3 linked regions of the Rheinheimera salexigens genome follow. The protein of the gene in region 3 interacts with the protein of the main gene of each other region in a pairwise test. Links are inferred from orthologs where the notes say so. Each region holds a gene or a part of one and is shown on either strand. Other genes may lie near its edges.

Evidence for each region. The genes of interacting proteins can lie anywhere in the genome.
Region 1: the proteins of glnB (region 3) and glnL interact in binary tests that used the Escherichia coli proteins (3 or more experiments, as listed by UniProt). The link is inferred for Rheinheimera salexigens from one-to-one orthologs.
Region 2: the proteins of glnB (region 3) and glnD interact in binary tests that used the Escherichia coli proteins (3 or more experiments, as listed by UniProt). The link is inferred for Rheinheimera salexigens from one-to-one orthologs.

Annotation. Positions count from the first base shown.
Region 1 is NZ_MKEK01000001.1:1,046,537-1,049,886, reverse strand. The notes cover bases 1-2,939. They hold glnL (nitrogen regulation protein NR(II)), read left to right. Parts: upstream 1-905; coding sequence 906-1,973; downstream 1,974-2,939. Other genes in these bases: glnG (nitrogen regulation protein NR(I)), read left to right, coding at 1,977-2,939; BI198_RS04885 (hypothetical protein), read left to right, coding at 292-819; glnA (glutamate--ammonia ligase), read left to right, coding at 1-124. In the rest of the region: more of glnG, read left to right, coding at 2,940-3,350.
Region 2 is NZ_MKEK01000001.1:3,083,435-3,087,023, forward strand. The notes cover bases 1-3,178. They hold glnD (bifunctional uridylyltransferase/uridylyl-removing protein GlnD), read left to right. Parts: upstream 1-350; coding sequence 351-2,978; downstream 2,979-3,178. Other genes in these bases: BI198_RS14190 (hypothetical protein), read right to left, coding at 1-16; dapD (2,3,4,5-tetrahydropyridine-2,6-dicarboxylate N-succinyltransferase), read left to right, coding at 2,985-3,178. Also shown: more of dapD, read left to right, coding at 3,179-3,589.
Region 3 is NZ_MKEK01000001.1:3,222,698-3,226,488, forward strand. The notes cover bases 426-3,395. They hold glnB (nitrogen regulatory protein P-II), read right to left. Parts: upstream 2,095-3,395; coding sequence 1,756-2,094; downstream 426-1,755. Other genes in these bases: BI198_RS14865 (MFS transporter), read right to left, coding at 426-739; BI198_RS14870 (M28 family peptidase), read right to left, coding at 789-1,832; nadE (ammonia-dependent NAD(+) synthetase), read left to right, coding at 2,204-3,034; BI198_RS14885 (GspH/FimT family pseudopilin), read left to right, coding at 3,160-3,395. In the rest of the region: more of BI198_RS14865, read right to left, coding at 1-425; more of BI198_RS14885, read left to right, coding at 3,396-3,660; BI198_RS14890 (type IV pilin protein), read right to left, coding at 3,695-3,791. UniProt on the Escherichia coli protein: P-II indirectly controls the transcription of the glutamine synthetase gene (glnA). P-II prevents NR-II-catalyzed conversion of NR-I to NR-I-phosphate, the transcriptional activator of GlnA. When P-II is uridylylated to P-II-UMP, these events are reversed.

The sequences.
Region 1 (3,350 bases), 2.2 Mb from region 3 along the record:
TACTAAAGGCGGCGTAATGACCGATGCCATGATTGATGCATACATTGCCATTAAGCGTGCTGAAGCGCTAAGAGTTGCGGTTGCTGTACATCCATTAGAGTTTGAATTGTATTATAGCGTTTAAACATATAGCGTTTAAACATATAGGGTTTAAATACAACAAGCTTTAATTCAAGCTAACTAATACCAGCCCACTACGGTGGGCTTTTTTTAGTAGAAATATTCAACAAAGCAGGATAAAGTAGCCCTAGCAATAAATATAATAAAAGCAAAAAAGGAATTGGGCTGATAATGAACAAGGTTTTGTTACTGTTAGTATTGTGTGCAGTGTCTTTGCCAATCTATGCGGATCAGCAAGCAAAGAAAGTATTTGTTATGCGCGATGCAAATGGCGTTTTAGTTTTTTCTGATAGCCCACAAATAGGCGCAGAAGAAGTAAGCTTTAACTCACGACCTAATATTATGGCGGCAACCGATACCACTTTTCCCGTGACTAAAAAACCGGCAAAAGAACAATTCGAAGTCAGTATTATTCAGCCTGAAGATCAAGCCACCGTTCGCGATAACACCGGTTCAGTTTATGTATCAGGCCGCATTACGCCAATGTTTAAGCGCGGTTTACGAGTAAGACTTCTGGTTGATGGCCAATCTCAGGCTGAACCACAAAGTAATGCTGTGTTTATCTTACGCGACATTGAACGCGGTGAGCATAAATTACAACTAGAGTTATTCGACCAAAACGGTAAATTAATAGCAACCAGCCCTACCACCACCTTTTATTTACACCGTGCATCTAGAATTAATCCAGGTGCTAATTAACCCCTATAATTAATTCATTAGCTAGTGCAATTTGCGCTTAGCTGCTTTACACTGCCAAAATAACGCACCAAAATGGTGCAAAAGGAATGGCAGTGGCAAGCTCCTCACCGACAATAGATGTACTTATCTGCGCCCAACTGACGACAGCGGTATTATTACTGGATAGTCAGTTAAACGTGACTTATTTTAATTCGGCCAGCAGTGCTTTATTTGGCTTGGGTGAAAAACGTATCCTCAACCAGCCCTTTGCTCAACTTTTTCAATATAACGATGTTAACATTCAACGTTTTTATCAGGCTGTTAACCAACAACTTAATTTTAATGTGACGGATGTCAAAGCGGTTAGTGTTGATAGTCGGCATTTATTGCTCGATATCACCGTGACCTATTGTGATAATCCAAGCCAGCATTTATTGCTAGAAATTAGGCAAATTGACCAACAACGTAAAATTAGTCTGGAAAACTTACAACAACATCAGCATTTAGCCGCGCGAGATTTAATTCGCGGCTTAGCACACGAAATTAAAAATCCTTTAGGCGGTTTACGCGGTGCCGCACAATTACTTGAGCTGTCGTTAGATGCTGAACAAACTGAATATACTCAGCTGATAATAGCTCAAGCCGATCGCTTAACCAACTTAGTCAATCGTTTACTCGGCCCTTATCGACCGCCGAAAATTCAGCACAACAACTTACATCACATGATCGAGCAAGTTCGGCAGTTGGCCCTAATGGATAATCCGCATCAAGTACAATTTAGCTTAGATTATGATCCTAGCATTCCTGATTTTCCATTTGATACCGAGCTATTACAACAAGCCTTACTGAATATTGTACGCAACGCCCAGCAAGCATTAGTTGCTGGGGGCATAATTTGTTTACAAAGCCGAGTCTTGTTTCAACATACCCTGCACGGCAAGCGTTATAAATTAGTCGCGCTTATTAAAGTAATTGATAACGGTCCCGGCATAGCGGCAGAAATAAAAGATACCCTGTTTTACCCCATGGTTAGTACTCGGCCACAGGGTAATGGCTTAGGTTTATCCATTGCCCAAACGCTGCTGCATCAACATGGCGGCTGGATAGATTGTGATAGCTGGCCGGGCCATACCGAATTTAGTCTGTATTTACCCATCGTAAATAGCGAGAATTAAACCATGCCACAAAGTGTTTGGATTGTTGACGACGATAACTCAATTCGTTGGGTATTAGAAAAAGCCTTAGCCCGCGCCAATATTAGCACCGAGAGTTTTGCTTCTGCAGACTTAATGTTGCAACGTTTAGACTATCAACAACCCAGTGTGGTTATATCTGATATTCGTATGCCTGGCAGTAATGGCATGCAGCTATTAAATAAGTTACAGCAGCAACTGCCTGATTTACCCGTTATTATTATGACGGCTCACTCTGATTTAGATAGCGCGGTTAACGCTTTTAGTCGTGGCGCTTTTGAATATTTACCTAAGCCATTCGATATTAATGAAGCCGTTAGCTTAATTAGCCGGGCTTTAGAGCACGCAGCGGCTAATAATAGCCTTGAAGAGAGTGTTAGCAGCACGCTATCTTCAGAAATCATTGGTGCTGCACCGGCCATGCAAGAGGTGTTTCGCGCCATAGGTCGGTTATCTCGTTCCAGTATTAGTGTGCTTATTAATGGCCAATCGGGTACAGGTAAAGAGTTAGTGGCCAGAGCGCTGCATAAACACAGCCCGCGTCATGCCCAGCCATTTATTGGCTTAAATATGGCGGCCATACCTACAGAGCTTATTGAATCAGAATTATTTGGCCATGAAAAAGGCGCTTTTACCGGAGCCAGTACCTTACGCAAAGGTCGTTTTGAACAAGCAGATGGTGGTAGCTTATTTTTAGATGAAATTGGCGATATGCCGCTGCATGTACAAACCCGTTTACTGCGGGTATTAGCGGAAGGCCAGTTTTATCGTGTAGGGGGCCATCAAGCTATTACTGTGGATGTGCGTATTATTGCTGCTACCCATCAAAACTTAGAACAACTTGTCGCCGCGGGTCATTTTCGGGAAGACTTATTTCATCGTTTAAACGTGATCCGCATTCAATTACCGCCGCTAAAAGAACGCAAGCAAGATATTCCGCAGTTAGCGCAACACTTTTTGCAACTTGCCGCACAAGAGCTTGGTGTAGAGAAAAAGAAGCTTAGTGCTGAAGTAGAGCAAGTCCTTAGCGATTTAGATTGGCCCGGTAATGTGCGCCAATTAGAAAACACCTGTCGTTGGTTAACGGTTATGGCCAGCGGTAAAAATATTAGTAAAGCTGACTTACCCGCTGAATTACTTAATACCGTCACAGTAAAAAACGCGGACGCAACCGCAATACTGAATGCAGTTACAGGCGCAACTTCGGGCGCTGCAGCAAACGGGACAAACAGTGATAGTTGGCAAGCGTTATTTAAACTTTGGGTAACAGAACAACTACAAGGCGAAAGTACCGATATTGCCCTAGCCGCACAAACAGAACTGGAAACTATTCTGTTGCAGCAAGCATTAGATTTTAGC
Region 2 (3,589 bases), 140 kb from region 3 along the record:
TTACGCTAAATGACATACCGGCTGTCAATAATGTTAAAAATAAAGTTTTTTTTCATACACCCTCGCTAACTTTAAGTAATCAATATTTCACACAAGATTAATAGCTGAGAATATATATATTGTAAATGAGGGCGGTGAAATATATTTTGAGTCGCTATTAATTTTTTGATTTTGTCCAGCAGCCAAGCATCCGCAATAGAATATTTACTTTTCATCAATAGCCGCACGAGATTGGATTGTATGAGAAAAATAAAAAAGATGTTAAAGTCATTCTAAATGAAATTGGCTCATTAGCAGCGAATAATCATACTCAATAACGCTAGGTATTATAAAACAGCGAGGTTAGCACAATGAATCAGGCAGTCACTTTTAATAAACCGCTGCCCGAGCATTATAGTTTAAGCGGCTATAAGAAGCATTTTACTGACTTTCACGACTGGCTTGTTCGCAGCTTTTCTTCGCAACCGGTGACTAGCCTCGTTAAGGCTAAAGCCAGCTTTATTGACAGTGTGTTAGTGCAGCTGTGGCATAAGTTAGAGCTGCATAAAGGCAAGCAACTCAGCCTGATTGCCGTTGGCGGTTATGGCCGCGGCGAACTGCATCCTTGCTCGGACATTGATCTACTGATTTTAGCCCAAGGCGCCCTCACCGACAGTCAGCAAGAAGCCATTAGCCAGTTTATTGCCCTGTTATGGGATTTGCGCTTAGAGGTCGGCCACAGCGTACGAACCTTGGATGAAACGCTCAATTTAGGTAAAGACGACATTACCATCGCCACTAACCTACTTGAGATGCGCTTACTCACCGGTAATGCTTCGTTATTTGAACAGCTGCAACAAGATGTGTATGCCGATGATTTTTGGACTAGCCAAGATTTTTTTCAAGCTAAGCGCCATGAGCAACAACAACGCCATGCCCAATACCATGGCACTGCCTATAACTTAGAGCCTAACTTAAAAGCTAACCCCGGCGGTTTGCGCGATATTCAAACCATTGGCTGGGTGGCTAAGCGCCACTTTCAAACCCGCACTATGCGCGAGCTAGTGGCTTATCACTATCTAACTGAAGATGAATATCAAGAGTTAATGGAGTGCGAGGCCTATTTATGGCAAATGCGCTTTGCCCTGCATGTAGAAGCTGGCCGCAACGAGAACCGGATTTTATTTGATTACCAACCCGCTGTAGCGCAGCGTCTTGGCTTTGGTGCTGATGGCAAAGCCTCGGTAGAGCGGATGATGAAGCGGTTTTTTCGCACCGTGCAGCGGGTTAGCGAACTGAACGAAATGTTACTGCAGCATTTTGATGGCAGTATCTTAAACCCCGACGCTAAAGTAAAAGTACAGCCATTAGATGATTACTTTGAGCTGCAAGGGCATTTAATTGCCGCACGCGATAATGCTATTTTTGCCCGTCGAGATAATTTACTGCGCTTATTTTGGCATATTGCCAATAATTCTAATATTACCGGCATACACTCCGCTACCATGCGCTTAATCCGTCAAGTTAGACGTCGCTTAATGGGCGACTTGCAAGATTATGAAGGCTGCCGGCAGTTATTTTTATCCATAGTGCGCCATCCGCGCGGCATGGACAATGCCATTACCTTAATGCATCGTTATGGCGTATTGGCCGCTTATTTACCGCAATGGCGCAATATTGTTGGCCAAATGCAATTTGATTTATTTCATGCTTATACTGTGGATGAACACACCCACCGCTTATTAAAAAATCTGTATAAATATACCCTGACCGAGCATGAAAATGAATTTCCGCTCTGTAGCGACATTGTGCGCCGGATGGAAAAACCTGAATTATTATATTTAGCCGGCATATTTCACGATATTGCTAAAGGCCGTGGCGGTGACCATTCTGAACTGGGCGCTATGGATGCGCGAGAATTTGCCAAGCTACACCAGCTAAGCGATTTTGATAGTAAATTAATTGTCTGGTTAGTTGAAAATCACTTATTAATGTCCATTACCGCCCAGCGTCGTGATATATATGATCCAGCAGTGGTCACTGAATTTGCCGAAAAAATTCGTGATGAAACGCGTTTAAATTATTTATACTGCTTTACCTTAGCCGACATTCGCGCCACCAATGATAATTTATGGAATGATTGGAAAAACTCATTATTACGTGAGCTGTTTCTCGCGACCCAAAAAGCGTTTCGCCGCGGCTTAGAAAAGCCGATGGATTTACGTGATTTAATTCGTGAAAATCAAGCCGGTGCTATGCCAATGCTGTTAAAACAAAAATTTAACGAAGCTGAGGTATTACAGCTATGGGCCAGAATAAAAGCCGACTATTTTGCTCGTTATAGTCCCAGCCAAATTGCTTGGCATTGTGAACATATTTTACGCCATAAAAACCCACAGCAACCGTTAGTAATACTAAGTAAAACGCCTATTCGCGGCGGTAGTCATGTTTTTATTTATACTAAAGATCAGCCAAAACTGTTTGCTCGCATGGTCGCAGCGTTAGACAGTAAAAAAGTTAATATTTTTGATGCCCAAATTATGACCAACAAAGATGGCTTTGCTATGGATACCTTTGTTATTTTAGAGCAAAACGGCAAGCCGGTGAATTCGCCATCGCGCCAGCAAAGTATTAAGCGGGCACTAGAGTTATATATTCAAGACAAACCTGATTTATCGCGGCAAAAAAATCGTTTATCACGAAGAATGCAACAATTTAATGTGCCGCCAAAAGTGGCATTTATGCCCGGCAACACTAGCAAGCGCACTATGATGGAATTAGCGGCATTAGATACCCCAGGCTTACTGGCCAATATTGGTGAAGTATTTCAGCGCTGCAATATTAATATTCATGCTGCAAAAATTACCACTATAGGTGAGCGCGCTGAAGACTTTTTTATGCTATCTAATAGTGACGAACAGGCGCTTAGTTTCGAGCAGCAACAAGCGTTAAAATCAGCATTAATCGAACAACTTTCCCAGCAATCAGAAGGCTTTTAAACCACCATGTTAGAATTAAAAAAATTAATTGAACAGGCGTTTGAACAACGTGCCGATATCACGCCACATACGGTTACTGCGGAAGTAAAACAGGCCGTAACTAACGTCATTAAACTGCTAGATAACGGTAGTTTGCGCGTAGCGGAAAAAATTACTGGCGAATGGGTGGTGCATCAGTGGTTAAAAAAAGCCGTGCTGTTATCTTTTCGCATTAATGACAATACCGTTATGGACGGTGCTGAAAACCGTTTCTATGACAAAGTGCCGATGAAGTATGCCAACTATAGTGCCGAGCAGTTTCGCCAAGATGCGGTGCGTGTAGTACCACCTGCTGCCGTGCGCCAAGGCAGCTTTATTGGTAAAAACGTGGTGCTAATGCCGTCTTATGTCAATATTGGCGCTTATGTTGATGAAGGCACTATGGTCGATACTTGGGCAACGGTTGGCAGCTGTGCGCAAATTGGTAAGAATGTGCACCTATCTGGCGGCGTGGGTATCGGTGGTGTTTTAGAGCCACTTCAAGCTAACCCTACCATTATTGAAGACGATTGCTTTATTGGTGCTCGTTCAGAAGTAGTTGAAGGCGTTATTGTTGAGCAAGGCGCGGTACT
Region 3 (3,791 bases):
ACGCTAGCTCGATACCACCCCAAAACGCTATCTTAGCAACCAGTAGGCTTATATAGGTATAAACCGCGTAATGCGCTATAACCGCAAGGAAAGTTAACGCCAGAATGATCTGAACGGCAGGCATTTTTAGCAATGTAAAAGGTGAATTAGTTTTACATAGTCGCTCTCCGTCAAGCGAGGGTAAAAATAAATAGCTTAGTAAGGCAATAAGAGCAATAAGTAGTCCAAGCCCAATAAACTCCGCGCGCCAGCTAAACATATTTCCTATCGCAGTCATAATAGGTAAACCAGCACTTATGCCTAAGGTTGCGCCAGCCATAATGACGGTGATGGCTCGTCCATGCAGATGTTTAGGTACTAATCGAGTTCCATAAGCGGCGATCATAGGCCATAAAATACCGGCGCATACTCCACCAATAATCCGGCAAAATACAATTACAGAGTAAGAAGAAGACAAGCCAACAATAATATTAGAAATTGCAAAGCCGATTAACAGCCAAAGCAATAACGTTTTTCGGTTAAAGGCTAAGGTTGCACTAATTAACGGGATGGTAAACACAGCTGAGGCTAAGGCATAAATGCCGACTAAGAAACCAATTTGAGCAGCATCTACGCCTAACCCTTCACTCATTTGAGGCAATATGCCAGATGGGGCTAATTCAGACAAAATGGCCATAAAGGTGACACTGGCCATTAAACTAAATATAAACCAAGAGAACTTTTGCTCTTTACTCGACATTAACGGATTCCACCTGAAATAACCTCTATGAGTTAAACACTAAATCGATTCATTTTGCCCTGATTAAACGTTCAGGATGTTGTTGCTCTAGCCAAAATACAGTGGCATAAATACTGTTTAGCGACTGTTGTAAAAAGCTAGGATCAATATAATGCCATTGATCGTCAGTGGTATGATAATGCGGATGCTCCTGACCACCGATAAATATATAATTAATTCCTTGGCGATGAAATGTACCGTGATCACTAGCTGTTAACCAGTTTTGACTTCTAGATTGACCGTTAAAATGATTGGGCCCACTGGCCGATAAAAAGCGGATTGGCGCTCCCTGCTCTAGTAAGGTCAGTTGCTTTTTCAACCCAGAATATTTATTGGCTCCGGTTACATATAGCCTACCCCGCCGATCGGCACGACTGATCATATCTAAATTTAAATTCAGAATTATTTGTGTCAAAGCCACAGGCGGCTGCTGCAAAAAAGCTTTACTGCCATATAGGCCCGTTTCTTCGCCATCAGTAGCGAGAAATATATAAGAATAAGCTGGGCAATTGATTTTTAGCTGCTGGGCCAACGCCAGCATAGCAGCTACACCTGATGCATTATCGTCAGCGCCATGATACACCTGTGATCCTTTACGGCCTAAATGATCATAATGCGCAGTTACAACGATATAATGCTCTGGATACTTACAGCCTTGAACCCAGGCCTGTACATTGGTGCCCGTTTTATCTGACCAAGCCCGTTGATAAGTATAATTGGCGTAATAACTTTGCTTAAAGCTCGCTAAGCCTAAAGCGGCATAACGTGCAGCAATATACGCTTGGGCTTGTTCACTGCCCAGCGTATTAGTTTGTCGGCCCTGCATTGATTCCGAACTGAGTTGTTGGATGTCGGCCAATACCGAGTTAACGCTGGTTGCGTTGGCACTAATACTAATAAAACAAATTATCAGCCCTTGACCAACTAAACGACAACTAAATAACTGAGCTATTTGCTTACAGTTAATTCGCTTAAAGCTAAATAGCTTCTTCGTCTTCTTCGCCGGTACGGATCCGAATAACACGCTCAACGTCGAATACAAATATTTTGCCATCGCCTATACGTCCTGTCTGCGCTGTTTGCACAATAGATTCTATACAGCGTTCTACTTGATCGTCTGACACAACAATTTCTAACTTTACTTTCGGTAAAAAATCGACCATATACTCAGCACCACGATACAGCTCAGTATGGCCTTTTTGTCGGCCAAATCCTTTAACTTCTGTGACGGTCATGCCCGTAATATTGATTTCGGCTAATGCTTCTCGTACATCATCCAATTTAAATGGTTTAATAATCGCTTCAATTTTTTTCATTTAAGCATCCATAGATTAGCCACAAAGATATTAACCAGTATAATACATAGCCTTAGTGCAATCAGTAGTATATTAATATAACAGATAACAACACCAGAGGTTTGTTGCCATGAATGCCGCCGAAATAATTGAACAAATGCAGGTTCTACCCCAGATTGATGTTGAATTTGAAATTCGCCGCCGGGTCGATTTTATTAAACAACAGCTACAAAATTCTGGCATGAAACATTTAGTTTTGGGTATTAGTGGCGGTGTCGACTCAACCGTTTGTGGTCGGTTAGCTCAATTGGCGGTAAATGAATTAAACCAAGGCCATGCTGATAAGTACCAGTTTATCGCCGTGCGCTTACCCTATGCCAACCAAAAAGATGAACAAGATGCCCAGCTGGCTATCGACTTTATTCAGCCCAGCCAAGCCTTAACGATTAATATTCAGTCTGGTGCAGATGCCCTACATCAAGCGACCTATAGCGCAGTAGCAACAACAACATTGGCACCCAGTAATGAACATGACGTTGATTTTGCTAAAGGCAATGTCAAAGCGCGTGCTCGTATGATAGTGCAATATCATGTCGCGGCTTTAGTTAAAGGTTTAGTTATTGGTACTGATCATTCTGCTGAAAATATTACCGGTTTTTATACCAAATGGGGTGATGGCGCTTGCGATATGGCACCATTATTTGGCTTAAATAAACGCCAAGTGCGGTTATTAGGTAAAACCTTAGGAGCGAATGCGATTTTAGTGGATAAAACGCCCACTGCCGATTTAGAAAGCTTAGCGCCGTTAAAAGCAGATGAAGCCGCTTTAGGCTTAACTTATCAACAAATAGATGACTTTTTAGAAGGCAAAGAGGTTGCGCCAGAAGTAAGTGCAAAATTAATTGCTACCTATAATAAAACCCAGCATAAACGCCAGCCTATCCCGACCATTTATAGTTAGCCTTAGGCTAACTTAGATTCAAAACCAAATTTAGCTAAACTCGGCTAAATTTGGCCGCAGTTTTACATTTAGTTAATTTTTACTATACTTTTTATCAACCTTGTAGCCAATAAGAGTGATATAAAGTGCGCTGGCATCATATCGGTTTATCTTTAATAGAATTACTCGTCGCAATCGCTATTTTTTGTATTTTGGTGTTTATTGCTATCCCCGCTATGGCGGAGCTAACTGAGCGCCAGCAAGCCTCAGCGTATATGCGCCAATTTAGCCAACATTTAGCCTATGCTAGAATAATGGCCGTTAGCAGTAATTTACCGGTGCAATTATGCCCAAAGACAGGCGTAACCTGTAGTGCAGATTGGCAACATGTACCGATACAAATTAGTTTATTACATCCTGACTCATCAATAATCTTATTGCGTCAGGTTCCTGCCATTAGCCTGCCGCATAAATTAGTTTATAATCGTGAACAAGTCAGTTTTCGTCGCGACGGTAGCTTAGATGGCTTTGAGAATGGCAGCTTTTATTATTGCCCAAGTGCTAAGTATCATTGGCACTATAAAATGACCTTAAACCAAGCCGGTCGCAGTAAATTAGCGCTTATTAATAGCGCTTGTCCCAGTTAACTACACTTATTGCCAATAATTTATTTCCACCAACTCACTGCCAACAACTTAGTGCAACGCCGTTATCGCTATTACGCTGGCCATAGTGATTAAGCTGAAAACTTAAACATTCACTATCCGCTGTTTGTATT